One region of the Streptomyces sp. NPDC058751 genome, then DNA from elsewhere that is predicted to be linked to it. Evidence: predicted binding sites of a transcription regulator. Region 1 holds the regulator's gene; the other holds the start of a gene.
What was found. The regulator HrcA, encoded in region 1, represses chaperone genes, less so after heat shock. The targets are predictions, from matches to a motif close to TTNGCACTCNGNNNNNCNGAGTGCNAA.
Positions count from the first base shown of each region.

Region 2: a site for HrcA is predicted at 2,151-2,177, ahead of groL (chaperonin GroEL). Genes of this name have one in related genera too.

Region 1 is NZ_JBHYPZ010000001.1:8,678-15,738, forward strand. Features, by position in the region: gene ACFW6B_RS00035 (VOC family protein) at 1-24, opposite strand, end outside; gene ACFW6B_RS00040 (16S rRNA (uracil(1498)-N(3))-methyltransferase) at 72-821, opposite strand; gene ACFW6B_RS00045 (nitronate monooxygenase) at 818-1,912, opposite strand; gene dnaJ (molecular chaperone DnaJ) at 2,022-3,161, opposite strand; gene hrcA (heat-inducible transcriptional repressor HrcA) at 3,162-4,178, opposite strand; gene ACFW6B_RS00060 (MBL fold metallo-hydrolase) at 4,355-5,098, shown strand; gene ACFW6B_RS00065 (DUF3097 domain-containing protein) at 5,226-6,035, shown strand; gene hemW (radical SAM family heme chaperone HemW) at 6,075-7,061, opposite strand, start outside.
Region 2 is NZ_JBHYPZ010000018.1:27,660-34,720, reverse strand. Features, by position in the region: gene thrC (threonine synthase) at 1-1,041, shown strand, start outside; gene ACFW6B_RS18300 (MoaD/ThiS family protein) at 1,038-1,313, shown strand; gene ACFW6B_RS18295 (cold-shock protein) at 1,755-1,958, shown strand; gene groL (chaperonin GroEL) at 2,303-3,925, shown strand; gene ACFW6B_RS18285 (hypothetical protein) at 4,168-5,796, shown strand; gene ACFW6B_RS18280 (NADH:flavin oxidoreductase) at 6,062-7,061, shown strand, end outside.

The sequences.
Region 1 (7,061 bases):
CAGTCGTACCTGGGCGAGTTCCATGGAGTTCCCCGGTGGAGGTGCGGACGGTGGGTCGGGCCGACGGCGGGTCAGGACCAGCGGCCGGTGCGGGCCAGCAGCAGAGCGGTGGCGACGGTCCCGGCCGTCGAGGTGCGCAGCACCGTGCGCCCCAGGTGGAAGGTCTTCGCGCCGGCCTCGGTGAAGAGGGCGACCTCGTCGGCGGAGATCCCGCCCTCGGGGCCGACCACCAGGACGATCTCCCCGGAGGCGGGCAGCTCGGCGGTGGCGAAGGGCTCGGTGCCGAGGGCGGTGTCCTCGTGGAGCACGGCGGCGAGGTCGGCTTTGGCGAGAAGTGCGGCAACCTGCCTGGTCGTCATGGCGTCCGCGACCTCCGGGAAGCGCGCCCGGCGGGACTGCTTGCCCGCCTCCCGGGCGGTGGCCCGCCACTTGGTGAGCGCCTTCAGGCCCCGCTCACCCTTCCACTGCGTGATGCAGCGGGAGGCGGCCCAGGGGACGATCGCGTCGACGCCGGTCTCGGTCATGGTCTCGACGGCCAGCTCGCCCCGGTCCCCTTTGGGCAGGGCCTGGACGACCGTGATGCGCGGCTCCTCGGGCGGCTCCTCGGTGACCGTGCCCATCCGCACGATCAGCCGGTCCTTGCCCTCGGTGCCGAGGACCACGCACTCCGCCCGGCGCCCGGCCCCGTCGGTGAGCACGACGTCCTCACCGCTGTGCAGCCGTTTCACGGAGACGGCGTGCCGTCCCTCGGGTCCGTCGAGGACGTGGCGTCCCTCGCCGTCCGTGTCGAAGTGCTCGACCAGGAACACCGGTGCCGTCATCGGGGCGCACCCTCTTCCGGGATCTCGGCGGCGGCCGACAACGCTGTCCCGGCGGCCGCGGTTTCTGCGTTCAGTACCTCCACGAGCCGCCCGGCGGGCAGGTCGCGGGCCATGCGGTGCCCCTGCCCCGCCCACAGCGCCGTGCCCTGCGCGTCGCCCGCCTTGGCGGCCGCCTTGCGCAGGGGCAGGGTGAGGTGGTGGACCTCGGGGTAGGCGGCGGGGGCGTACGGGCCGTGCTCGCGCATGAAGCGGTTGGCCAGCGCGCGCGCCGGGCGTCCGGAGAAGGCGCGCGTGAGCTCGGTGCGTACGTAGAGGGGGTCGGTCAGCGCCTGCTTGTGCACGGCGGGGGCGCCGGACTCGGGGGTGGCGAGGAAGGCGGTGCCGAGCTGGGCGGCGTCCGCGCCCGCGGCGAGGACGGCGGCTATCTGGCTGCCGCGCATGATGCCGCCGGCCGCGACGAGCGGGATCTCCACGGTCTCGCGCACCTGCGCGAGCAGCGTCAGCAGGCCGACGCCCGTCCCGTCCGTCTCCGGGTTGTCGCGGTGGGTGCCCTGGTGTCCGCCGGCCTCGACGCCCTGGACGACGACCGCGTCGGCGCCGGCCCGCTGCGCGCCGAGGGCTTCCTCGGCCGTGGTCGCGGTGACCAGGGTGAGGGTGCCGGCGCGCCGCAGCGACTGGAGCACCTCGGGCCTCGGGACGCCGAAGTGGAAGGAGACCACCGCCACCGGGTCGTCGAGGAGGACGGCGAGTTTGGCGTCGTAGCCGTCGTCGCGGCCGCTGTCCGGATCGCCGAGCCCGGTCTCGTACCAGGCGGCCTCGCCGGCGAGCTGGTGGGCGTACACCTGGACCGCGGCCGCGTCCGCGTACTCGGGCTGCGGGAGGAACAGGTTGACGCCGAAGGGACGGCCGGTCAGCCCGCGCAGCTGCTTGATCTCCTGGTACATGCCGTCGGCGGTCTTGTACCCCGCGGCGAGGAAGCCGAGCCCGCCGGCCTCGGACACGGCGGCGGCGAGCTGCGGGACGGAGACTCCGCCCGCCATGGGGGCCTGCACGATCGGGTGAGGGAAGAGATCGGTCAGCGCGGAGGACATGACGGCATGTTGTCACGTCCCCCGGACAAGTCCGAATCCGGTCGTCCGGCCGGATACGGCCTTTGACGTGGAGGGCACGGGGCGCTTCGGGCCCCGTGCCCCGCCTGGGTCAGCGGCCGTTGAAGGCGTCCTTCAGCCGGGAGAAGAGCCCCTGCTGACCGGGCTGGAACTGGCCGGTGGGCCGCTCCTCGCCGCGCATCTGCGCCAGCTCGCGCAGCACCCGCTCCTGCTCCGGGTCGAGCTTGGTCGGCGTCATGACCTCGACGTGCACGACGAGGTCGCCGCGGCCGCCGCCGCGCAGGTGCGTGACGCCCCGGCCGTGCAGCGGGATCGACTGGCCGGACTGCGTGCCCGGACGGATGTCGACCTCCTCCATGCCGTCGAGGGTCTCCAGCGGCACCTTGGTGCCGAGGGCCGCCGCCGTCATCGGGATGGTGACCGTGCAGTGCAGGTCGTCACCGCGCCGCTGGAAGGTCTTGTGCGGCAGCTCGTGGATCTCGACGTACAGGTCGCCGGCGGGGCCGCCGCCGGGGCCGACCTCGCCCTCGCCCGCGAGCTGGATGCGGGTGCCGTTGTCCACACCGGCCGGGATCTTGACCGTGAGGGTGCGGCGGGAGCGGACCCGGCCGTCGCCCGCGCACTCGTGGCACGGGGTCGGGACGACGGTGCCGAAGCCCTGGCACTGCGGACACGGCCGCGAGGTCATGACCTGGCCGAGGAAGGACCGCGTCACCTGGGACACCTCGCCGCGGCCGCGGCACATGTCACAGGTCTGCGCGGCGGTTCCGGGGGCTGCGCCCTCGCCGTTGCAGGTGCCGCAGACGACGGCCGTGTCGACCTGGATGTCCTTCGTGGTGCCGAAGGCCGCCTCGTCGAGCTCGATCTCCAGCCGGATCATGGCGTCCTGGCCGCGGCGGGTGCGCGAGCGCGGTCCGCGCTGCGACGCCGTGCCGAAGAACGCGTCCATGATGTCCGAGAAGTTCCCGAAGCCGCCCTGGCCGAAGCCGCCGGCACCGGCGCCGCCGCCCTGCTGGGACAGCGGGTCGCCGCCGAGGTCGTAGACCTGCTTCTTCTGCGGGTCCGACAACACCTCGTACGCGGCGTTGATCTCCTTGAACCGCTCCTGCGTCTTCGGATCGGGATTGACGTCCGGGTGCAGCTCGCGAGCGAGCCTCCGGAACGCCTTCTTGATCTCGTCCTGGGACGCGTCGCGGCGCACGCCGAGTACGGCGTAGTAGTCCGTGGCCACTTACGACTCCGCCAGGATCTGTCCGACGTACCGTGCCACCGCTCGTACCGCTCCCATCGTTCCCGGATAATCCATGCGGGTCGGGCCGACCACGCCGAGTTTGGCTACTGCCTCGCCGCCCGAACCGTAGCCGACGGAGACCACGGACGTGGAGTTGAGTCCCTCGTACGCGTTCTCGTGCCCGATTCGCACGGTCATGCTCGAATCCCCGGCCTCCCCGAGCAACTTGAGGAGCACGACCTGCTCCTCCAGCGCTTCGAGCACCGGCCGGATGGTGAGGGGGAAGTCATGTCCGAAGCGCGTGAGATTGGCGGTACCGCCGATCATCAGCCGCTCCTCGGTCTCCTCGACCAGTGTCTCCAGCAGCGTGGAGAGCACCGTCGAGACCGTACCCCGGTCCTCCGCCTCGAAGGCTTCCGGGAGGTCCTGGACGAGCTGCGGGACGTCCGCGAAGGGACGCCCCGCGACCCGGCTGTTGAGCCGGGCGCGCAGGTCCGCCAGCGACGTCTCACCGAACGGCGCCGGACAGTTGATCATGCGCTGTTCGACCCGGCCGGTGTCCGTGATCAGCACGAGCATCACCCGCGCGGGAGCCATCGACAGCAGCTCCACGTGGCGCACGGTCGAACGGGTCAGCGAGGGGTACTGCACGACGGCGACCTGGCGGGTGAGCTGCGCGAGCAGCCGCACGGTCCGCCCCACGACGTCGTCCAGGTCGACGGCTCCGTCCAGGAAGTTCTGGATGGCGCGGCGCTCGGGCGCGGTCATCGGCTTGACGCCGGCGAGCTTGTCGACGAAGAGGCGGTAGCCCTTGTCCGTGGGGATGCGCCCGGCGCTGGTGTGCGGCTGGGCGATGTACCCCTCGTCCTCCAGGACCGCCATGTCGTTGCGGACGGTGGCGGGCGAGACGCCGAGGCGGTGCCGCTCGGTGAGCGCCTTGGAGCCGACCGGCTCCTCGGTGCCCACGTAGTCCTGGACGATGGCGCGCAGCACCTCCAGCCTGCGTTCGCTGAGCATCGCGCACCTCCAGAAGTCGACTCGGTGGTCTTCGTGGCCTTCGCGGCATTCGCCTGGCACTCAGCGCACGCGAGTGCCAACGTTCCCCGGTTCAGTGTACGGCGGTCGGGCACGCCCCGGGCAAGGGCCGCCCCGCGATGTCGTGCACGGCACCCGGCCACCGTTAGCGTCGCCGCATGAGGCTGACTTGGGAAGAGCTCGGGTGGGAAAGGGTGGCGCCCCGGGTGGGGCGGCGGCGGCTTCCGCGCTGGGACTGCACGGCCGGGCTCGTCGTCGGCGAGGGGGCGGCGCTGATGATCGACGCGGGATCGAGCCTCGCGGAGGGCGCCGCGCTGCGCGCCGACGCGCGGGCCCTGACCGGCGGGCGTGTGACCCATATCGCGCTCACCCACCCGCATTTCGACCACGTGTTCGGTGCCGCGGCGTTCGCGGGCGCGCGGATCCTCGTCGCGGACGGTTCGTCCGGGGCGTACGGCGGTGGCCGCGACGAGCTGTGCGCGGACGCGGTGCGCAACGGGCTCGACCCGGGGGCGGCCGAGGAGGCGGCCGACACGCTCGTACGTCCCCGGCTCTTCGTCCGGGACACCCTGGACCTGGATCTCGGCGGCGGCGTCCGGGTCCGGCTGGTGCGGACGGGCGAGGGCCACACCGCGCACGACCTCGTGGCCGTCGTGCCGGGCGACCCGGCGGTGGTGTTCTGCGGCGACCTGGTCGAGGAGTCCGGCGAGCCGCAGGCGGGCCCCGACGCCGTACCGTCGCGCTGGCCCGCGGCGCTCGACACCCTGCTCGGACTGGGCGGCGAGGACGCGCTGTACGTCCCCGGCCACGGCGCGATCGTGGACGCCGCGTTCGTACGGGCCCAACGGGAGGCCCTGGCGGCGCGCTTCGGCCCGGCGGGGGCCGACCGGGCGGGTCCGTGACGGCGGCTCCCGGCGGGTTCCGGCTCCGCAGGTTCCGGCTCCGCGGGGGCCGGGCGGCCGGGGTCCGGCCCGGTCTGTTCCGGCGTGTCGCGGGGAGCGCCGGCGCGCTTCTCCTATCGTCATCCGAATGCGCCAGTACTCTCCGGACCTGACCCCGCCGTGGAAGAAGCCCCGGTCCGTGCCCGAGGTCCCGGCGGACCCGGGTCTGGTCGTCGAGGAGCCCGGCACCGGCTTCTGCGGCGCGGTGATCCGCTGCGAGGCGGGCACGGTGACCCTGGAGGACCGCTTCGGCAAGCACCGGGTGTTCCCGCTGGAGCCGCGCGGCTTCCTCCTGGAGGGCGAGGTGGTGACCCTGGTCCGCCCGGCGCCCGCGGCGCCCGTCCGCCCCGGCCGCACGGCGTCCGGCTCGGTGGCGGTCCCCGGCGCCCGCGCCCGGGTCGCGCGCGCCGGGCGCATCTACGTGGAGGGCCGTCACGACGCCGAACTGGTCGAGCGTGTCTGGGGCGACGACCTGCGCGTCGAGGGCGTCGTCGTGGAGTACCTGGAGGGCGTCGACGACCTCCCGGCGGTCGTCGACGCGTTCGCCCCGGGCCCGGACGCCAGGCTCGGCGTCCTCGTGGACCACCTGGTCCCGGGCTCGAAGGAGTCCCGGATCGCCGAGGCGGTCACGAGCGAGCACGCCCTGGTGCTCGGCCACCCGTACGTCGACGTCTGGGAGGCCGTGAAACCGTCCTCCCTCGGCATCCCGTCCTGGCCCCGGGTCCCGCCCGGCCAGGACTGGAAGACGGGCGTGTGCCGGGCCCTCGGCTGGCCGGAGAACACCGGCGCGGCCTGGCAGCACGTCCTGTCCCGGGTGCGCTCCTACAAGGACCTGGAACCGGCCCTCCTGGGCCGGGTGGAGGAACTGATCGACTTCGTGACCGCGCCGCCGGAGTGACGGGGACGGCCGGTGCGGCCGGTGCCGGACGTACCGCGCTCAGTCCACCAGGTCCCGGACGACGGCGTCCGCGAGGAGACGGCCGCGCAGGGTGAGGACGGCGCGGCCGGCGTCGTAGGGGCCGGCTTCGAGGAGTCCGTCGGACAGGGCGCGGCGGGAGGCCGCGAGGCCGTCGGGGCGGAGCAGGGAGAGCGGGCAGCCCTCGCGCAGCCGCAGTTCGAGGAGGATCCGCTCGACCCGGCGGTCCTCGTCGGCGAGGAGTTCACGGCCGGCCCCCGGGGAGCGGCCCTCGGCCAGTGCCGCCGCGTACGCCCCCGGATGCTTCACGTTCCACCAGCGAACGCCCCCGACGTGGCTGTGCGCCCCGGGGCCCGCGCCCCACCAGTCGGCGCCGCGCCAGTACAGCTCGTTGTGGAGACAGCGGCCGGCCTCGGAGGCGGCCCAGTTCGACACCTCGTACCACTCGAAGCCCGCCGCCGACATCACCTCGTCCGCGATGAGATAGCGGTCCGCGTGCACGTCGTCGTCCGTCATGGGGACCTCGCCGCGGCGGATGCGGCGGGCGAGCTGCGTGCCCTCCTCGACGATCAGCGCGTACGCGGAGACGTGGTCGGGACCGGCGCCGAGGGCCGCTTCGAGCGAGGCCCGCCAGTCGTCGTCCGACTCCCCCGGCGTGCCGTAGATCAGGTCCAGGTTCACATGTGCGAAGCCGGCCGCGCGGGCCTCGGCGACGCAGGCCTCGGGGCGGCCCGGGGTGTGCGTGCGGTCGAGCACCTTCAGGACGTGCTGCCGGGCGCTCTGCATGCCGAAGGAGATCCGGTTGAAGCCGCCGGCGCGCAGGGTCGCGAGGTACTCCGGGCCGACCGACTCGGGGTTCGCCTCCGTCGTGACCTCAGCGTCGTCCGCGAGCCCGAACTCGTCCCGGATCGCCCCCAGCATCCGTACGAGGTCGTCGGCGGCCAGCAGCGTGGGCGTGCCGCCTCCGACGAAGACCGTGCGGACCGGGCGGGGGTCGTCGCCGAGGAC
Region 2 (7,061 bases), on a different contig from region 1:
GCGGACAAGCCGAACATCAACCCCGGCTGGACCAAGCTCGTCCAGGCCGACAACCTGGCCCGCGAGCTGGGCGTCGAGGCCGGGAAGCTCTTCGTCAAGGACGACTCCGGCAACCCGACGCACTCCTTCAAGGACCGTGTCGTCGCCCAGGCCCTCGAAGCGGCCCGCGCCTTCGGGTTCACCACCCTCTCCTGCTCCTCCACCGGCAACCTCGCCGGAGCGGTGGGCGCCGCGGCCGCCCGCGCCGGCTTCCGCTCCTGCGTGTTCATCCCGCACGACCTGGAGCAGGGCAAGGTCGTCATGGCCGCGGTCTACGGCGGCGAGCTCGTCGGCATCGAGGGCAACTACGACGACGTGAACCGTTTCTGCTCCGAGCTGATCGGCGACCCGGCCGGCGAGGGCTGGGGCTTCGTCAACGTCAACCTGCGGCCGTACTACGCCGAGGGCTCCAAGACGCTGGCGTACGAGATCTGCGAGCAGCTCGGCTGGAAGCTCCCCGACCAGCTCGTCGTGCCGATCGCCTCCGGCTCCCAGCTCACGAAGATCGACAAGGGGCTCCAGGAGCTGATCAAGCTCGGACTCGTCGAGGACAGGCCGTACAAGATCTTCGGCGCCCAGGCCGAGGGCTGCTCCCCGGTGTCCGTCGCCTACAAGGCCGGCCACGACGTCGTACGGCCGCAGAAGCCGGACACCATCGCCAAGTCGCTCGCCATCGGCAACCCGGCGGACGGACCGTACGTGCTGGACATCGCGCGGCGCACCGGCGGCGCGGTGGAGGACGTGGACGACGAGCAGATCGTCGACGCGATCAAGCTGCTCGCGCGCACCGAGGGCATCTTCGCGGAGACGGCGGGCGGTGTGACCGTCGGCGTCACCCGCAAGCTGATCGAGAACGGACTCCTCGACCCGGCCCTCACCACGGTCGTGCTGAACACCGGCGACGGCCTCAAGACCCTGGACGCGGTGGCCTCCGACACCGGGCTGACCGCGACCATCCGTCCGAACCTCGACTCCTTCCGAGAGGCTGGCCTCGCATCATGAGCGTCAACGTCCGCATCCCCACCATCCTGCGCACCTACACCGGTGGCGCCGCCGAGGTGAAGGCCGAGGGCACGACCCTCGCCGAGGTCATCGCCGACCTGGAGAAGAACCACACGGGCATCGCCGCGCGCGTCCTGGACGACCAGGGCAAGCTGCGCCGCTTCGTGAACGTCTACGTCAACGACGACGACGTGCGCTTCGAGCAGGGCCTGGAGACGGCGACCCCGGACGGCGCGGGCGTCTCGATCATTCCGGCGGTCGCCGGAGGCTGATCGTTACCCTGGGTAATGTAGAACACATCGCGTTCACAGAATTGCCTCCTCCGTGAGACAAACGGAGGGGGCAATTCTGTTGGGTTGAGCGCGCTAGAGTTGGGGAAGTCGCCTCCATTTGGATGTTGGTTTCATGCCGGACGCATATGAGTGGGCGTTCGTCGGCCGACAAGAAGTAGCCAAAGTGGCTCACCTTTTTGGGCATTTTATGGCATTTATGGGGTCCGACTTGCCCCGAATCCTTGCGCATTCTCCGCATATCATTGATCAGCCATGCCCGGAATTCTCGTCCGATTGACCTGTTGCAGAGGGCAGTTGGACAGATACATTCAGCCGCGGTCGACGCGTTCCGGCGCACACCCCCAACCGTTGGGGGGTGAGGTCTGACCCGGATCCGCGAAGTGTGGATCTGTGCAAGGGCCAGTAATAGGGGAGTTAGGCATGGCTCAGGGCACCGTCAAGTGGTTCAACGCGGAGAAGGGGTACGGCTTCATCGCGGTCGACGGTGGTGCGGACGTCTTCGTGCACTACAGCGCGATTCAGATGGACGGCTACCGCACCCTTGAAGAGGGTCAGCGAGTGGAGTTCGAGATCTCGCAGGGCCAGAAGGGTCCGCAGGCGGACATGGTCAAACTCGCCGTCTGATCGGGCGCGAACGACCACCGACGCACTCACGCACGAGGGGCCCGCATCCCACCGGGGATGCGGGCCCCTCGTGCGTCCTCCGCCCATGTGCCTGCGGGTGCCCTTGCCGCGGGCCCCGCGCAGGGGCGGGCCAGGGGTCTGTTTTCGGGAGGGGCGCTTGCACTCGCAGGGGTCGAGTGCTAATCATTGGCGTTAGCACTCTCCGAGTGAGAGTGACAGAACTTGGATCGGGCCGGCGAGGTCCACGGGCCTGTGGGGCAAGGAACCACAGGGCTCGAGGGCCGTCCGTCGCGGGCGCGGGCGCGATCCGGAGCAATCCACCCCGTCCGGGAGGACCACTTCACATGGCCAAGATCATCGCGTTCGACGAGGAGGCACGGCGCGGTCTCGAGCGCGGGATGAACCAGCTCGCCGACGCCGTCAAGGTCACCCTCGGCCCCAAGGGCCGCAACGTCGTCCTCGAGAAGAAGTGGGGCGCGCCCACGATCACCAACGATGGTGTTTCCATCGCCAAGGAGATCGAGCTCGAGGACCCGTACGAGAAGATCGGCGCCGAGCTGGTCAAGGAAGTCGCCAAGAAGACGGACGACGTCGCCGGTGACGGTACGACCACCGCCACCGTCCTCGCCCAGGCGCTCGTCCGCGAGGGCCTGCGCAACGTCGCCGCCGGCGCCAACCCGATGGCCCTCAAGCGCGGTATCGAGAAGGCCGTCGAGGCCGTCTCCGGTGCCCTGCTGGAGCAGGCGAAGGATGTCGAGACCAAGGAGCAGATCGCTTCCACGGCCTCCATCTCCGCCGCCGACACCCAGATCGGCGAGCTCATCGCCGAGGCGATGGACAAGGTCGGCAAGGAAGGCGTCATCACCGTCGAGGAGTCCCAGACCTTCGGTCTGGAGCTGGAGCTCACCGAGGGCATGCGCTTCGACAAGGGCTACATCTCGGCGTACTTCGCCACCGACATGGAGCGTATGGAGGCCGTCCTCGACGACCCGTACATCCTGATCGCGAACTCCAAGATCGCGAACGTGAAGGACCTGCTCCCGCTCCTGGAGAAGGTCATGCAGTCGGGCAAGCCGCTGCTGATCATCGCCGAGGACGTCGAGGGCGAGGCCCTGTCGACCCTGGTCGTCAACAAGATCCGTGGCACCTTCAAGTCCGTCGCCGTCAAGGCCCCGGGCTTCGGTGACCGCCGCAAGGCCATGCTCGGCGACATCGCCATCCTCACGGGCGGCGAGGTCATCTCCGAGGAGGTCGGCCTCAAGCTGGAGAACGCGGGTCTGGACCTGCTGGGCCGCGCCCGCAAGGTCGTCATCACCAAGGACGAGACCACGATCGTCGACGGCTCCGGCTCCGCCGACCAGGTCGCCGGCCGTGTGAACCAGATCCGTGCCGAGATCGAGAACTCGGACTCGGACTACGACCGCGAGAAGCTCCAGGAGCGTCTGGCGAAGCTGGCCGGCGGCGTGGCCGTCATCAAGGCCGGTGCCGCCACCGAGGTCGAGCTCAAGGAGCGCAAGCACCGCATCGAGGACGCCGTCCGCAACGCGAAGGCGGCCGTCGAGGAGGGCATCGTCGCCGGTGGTGGCGTGGCCCTGCTCCAGGCTTCCTCGGTCTTCGAGAAGCTCGAGCTCTCGGGCGACGAGGCGACCGGCGCCAACGCCGTGCGCCTGGCCCTGGAGGCCCCGCTCAAGCAGATCGCCGTCAACGGTGGCCTCGAGGGTGGCGTCATCGTCGAGAAGGTGCGCAACCTTCCCGTCGGCCACGGCCTGAACGCCGCGTCCGGTGAGTATGTCGACATGATCGCCGAAGGCATCATCGACCCGGCGAAGGTGACCCGTTCCGCCCTGCAGAACGCCGCCTCCATCGCCGCGCTGTTCCTGACCACCGAGGCCGTCATCGCCGACAAGCCGGAGAAGGCCGCCGCGGCCGCTCCGGGCGGCATGCCGGGCGGTGACATGGACTTCTGATCGACCCGGTCGATCAACCGTCCTGACGTTCCGAGGGCGGCACCTTCCCGCGAGGGAGGTGCCGCCCTCGGGCGCGTTCCGGCCCGAGATGTCACGCCGACAGGGGATAAATCTGTCTCCCTGTCAGAATCGCACTAACTTTGCCGAGCCCAACCGCCCTCTGTTGAATCGCCAGTTCGACCCATTCAACTGGCACGACGGAGACGACAGTGGCTCAACTCCCCAGACGTCACAGATGGTTGGTGGCGTGCGCGGCCGCCGGCCTGGCCGCGGCCGGTCTGGCGGCGCCCGCCCGGGCGGACGACCCGGCCCCCACCGCTCAGCCTTCGGCCGGCGCGACGCAGGACACTTCCGGCAACACCCGCGTCCAGGAGCCCAAGCCCACCTACGGGGACGCGAGCAAGGTCGTCCGCGCGCAGGCGGCCGGCGACCCGGGCAGTTCCGCCGACCCCGCGGACTTCCGGCTGGCCCGGGGCAGCGACCTCAGCGGACGCATCGACGACCTGTACGCCTCCCTCTACGAGGAGGGTGTGCAGGACCTGATGGACGACGCCAACCGTGACGCCCCCACCGGCAGCGCCTGCACGACCGACCCCTTCGGGACCGGCGACAACGGCACCCCGTTGGAGCGCGCCAAGAAGTACTGCTGGAAGTCCGACGACGCCACCAGCAAGGAGTGGATCCCGCAGGCGATCAGCGGGGTCTCCGACGCGCAGCAGGACGAGCACTGGGGTGTCAAGCGCCCGATCACCGTCGGCTCGTACGACTCCTGGAACCCGGGGCGGGACGACGCGAACACCGACGGCACCAAGGGCGACGGCGTCTGTCAGGTCGGTGAGCCGGACTCCTGCAACGAGAAGGGTGCCCGCATCACCTTCCTCGACCCGGCCACCAACAAGTACCGCCACGTGCTGCTGGTCTGGCCGTACTACAACGCGTACGACCACATCTCCTTCGACGGGGTGCACGCCGACGAGAACCCGCTGCAGAAGGGCATCCACGCCGGGGGCATGGTCTGGTACGGCAACTACCTCTATGTCGCCGACACGATGGCGGGCGTCCGGGTCTTCGACATGCGCCACATCATCGACCTCAACCCGGACAACGACAGCGCCACCGACGACCCCACCCGGGACGGCCTCACCAGCAACGTCCAGGACACCCGCAAGATCGGCCGGCAGAACAACGTCTGGTACAGCTACGGCTACCGCTACGTGATGCCGCAGGTCGACAGCTGGAAGTTCACGACGTACCAGTACAACAAGGCCAGGTACGGCGACGGCGAATCGATCACCTGGTGCGAGGGCTTCGGCGCGCCCAAGGCCTCCTACCTCTCGCTGGACCGCAGCGCGTCGCCCGACGAACTGGTCATGGGCGAGTACTGCCGGCCCGGTAAGGACAAGGAGAACGGCAACCAGGAAAAGCCCTCCATGGGCCGCATCGCCGGCATCCCCTTGGACGGGGAGACGGGGCAGATCAGCACCGGCAACTACAGCACCGTCTCCATGTGGGGCAACTACCTGCCCAAGGACGGTATCCAGGGCGCCGCGAAGTACAAGAACAAGTTCTATCTGAACCAGAGCCACAAGTACTCCAACGGCACCCTCTGGCGCGCCGCGCTCAACAGCAGCTCCACGCTGACCACCGTCGGCTCGACGCCGACCGCCGTCGGGCCCGAGGACCTGTACATCGAGCACGGCGAAGAAACCCACGATCCGCCGCTGTTGTGGTCGGTCTCCGAGCACCGTGAGAACACCGACGACCCGAGCTGTTACACCGATTCGTCCGACCCGTATCTCAACGGCGCACGCGCCGAGCCGTCCCCGTGCGGCCGGGTGATCTACGCCCACAGGCTCAGCGACGTGCCGTAACGGCGACGGACGCGTTCCCGGGGCGAGGCCGCGGGGAGTCAGGGCCCGTCGAACGGAACGTCCGTTCGGCGGGCCCTTTGTCGCGAGGGGCCGCCGTGAGGGGTGTGGCCCGGATCACGGCGACGGGTGCGGGTCCGGCGGAATGCTTCGCCCGTCGCGGAGGTTGACGACTGAGAGCAGTCGATGCATGTGCACATACCGCACGGAATCTCCTGCCCGCAGACCGCCCGACGTCATACCGCCCACCTCTTCGAGGAGCCCCCACGTGACCGCTGACGCCGCGTCCCGCGCAGCCGAGATCCTGTCCCGTCCCGTCTCCATCAACGGCCTGACCGTCCCGAACCGGATCGCCATGGCCCCGATGACCCGGATGTTCTCGCCGGGCGGTGTGCCGGGGGAGAACGTGGTCGGCTACTACTCCCGCCGCGCCGCCGCGGGCGTCGGCCTGATCGTCACCGAGGGCACGTACGTCGGCCACGACTCGGCCGGACAGAGTGACGACGTGCCGCGTTTCCACGGCGAGGACCAGCTCGCCGGATGGGCGAAGGTCGCCGACGCCGTGCACGCGGCCGGCGGCACGATCGTCCCGCAGCTCTGGCACATAGGCATGGTCCGCAAGGCGGGCGAGCCGCCCTTCGCGGACGCCCCGCCCGTCGGCCCCTCCGGCCTCTACAAGGAGGGCGCCCAGGTCACCGGCAGGAGCATGACCCAGCAGGACCTCGACGACGTCATCGAGGCGTTCGCCAGGGCCGCCGCCGACGCCGAGCGCATCGGCTTCGACGGCGTCGAACTGCACGGCGCCCACGGCTACCTGCTCGACCAGTTCCACTGGGCGGGCACCAACCGGCGCGAGGACGCGTACGGCGGCGACCCGGTGGCCCGTACGAAGTTCTCGGCGGAGATCGTCGCCGCGGTGCGGGCGGCCGTCTCGCCCGAGTTCCCCGTCATCTTCCGCTACTCGCAGTGGAAGCAGCAGGCCTACGACGCCCGGCTCGCCGAGACCCCGGAGGAGCTGGAGGCGATCCTCGCCCCGCTCGCCGCGGCCGGAGTGGACTCCTTCCACGCCTCCACGCGCCGCTACTGGGTGCCCGAGTTCGACGGTTCCGACCTCAACCTCGCCGGCTGGACGAAGAAGCTGACGGGCAAGCCCACCATCACCGTCGGCTCGGTCGGTCTGGACGGCGACTTCATCAAGGCGTTCGTGGGCGAGGGCTCCCCGGTCAAGGGCATCGACGACCTCCTCGACCGCATGGAGCGCGACGAGT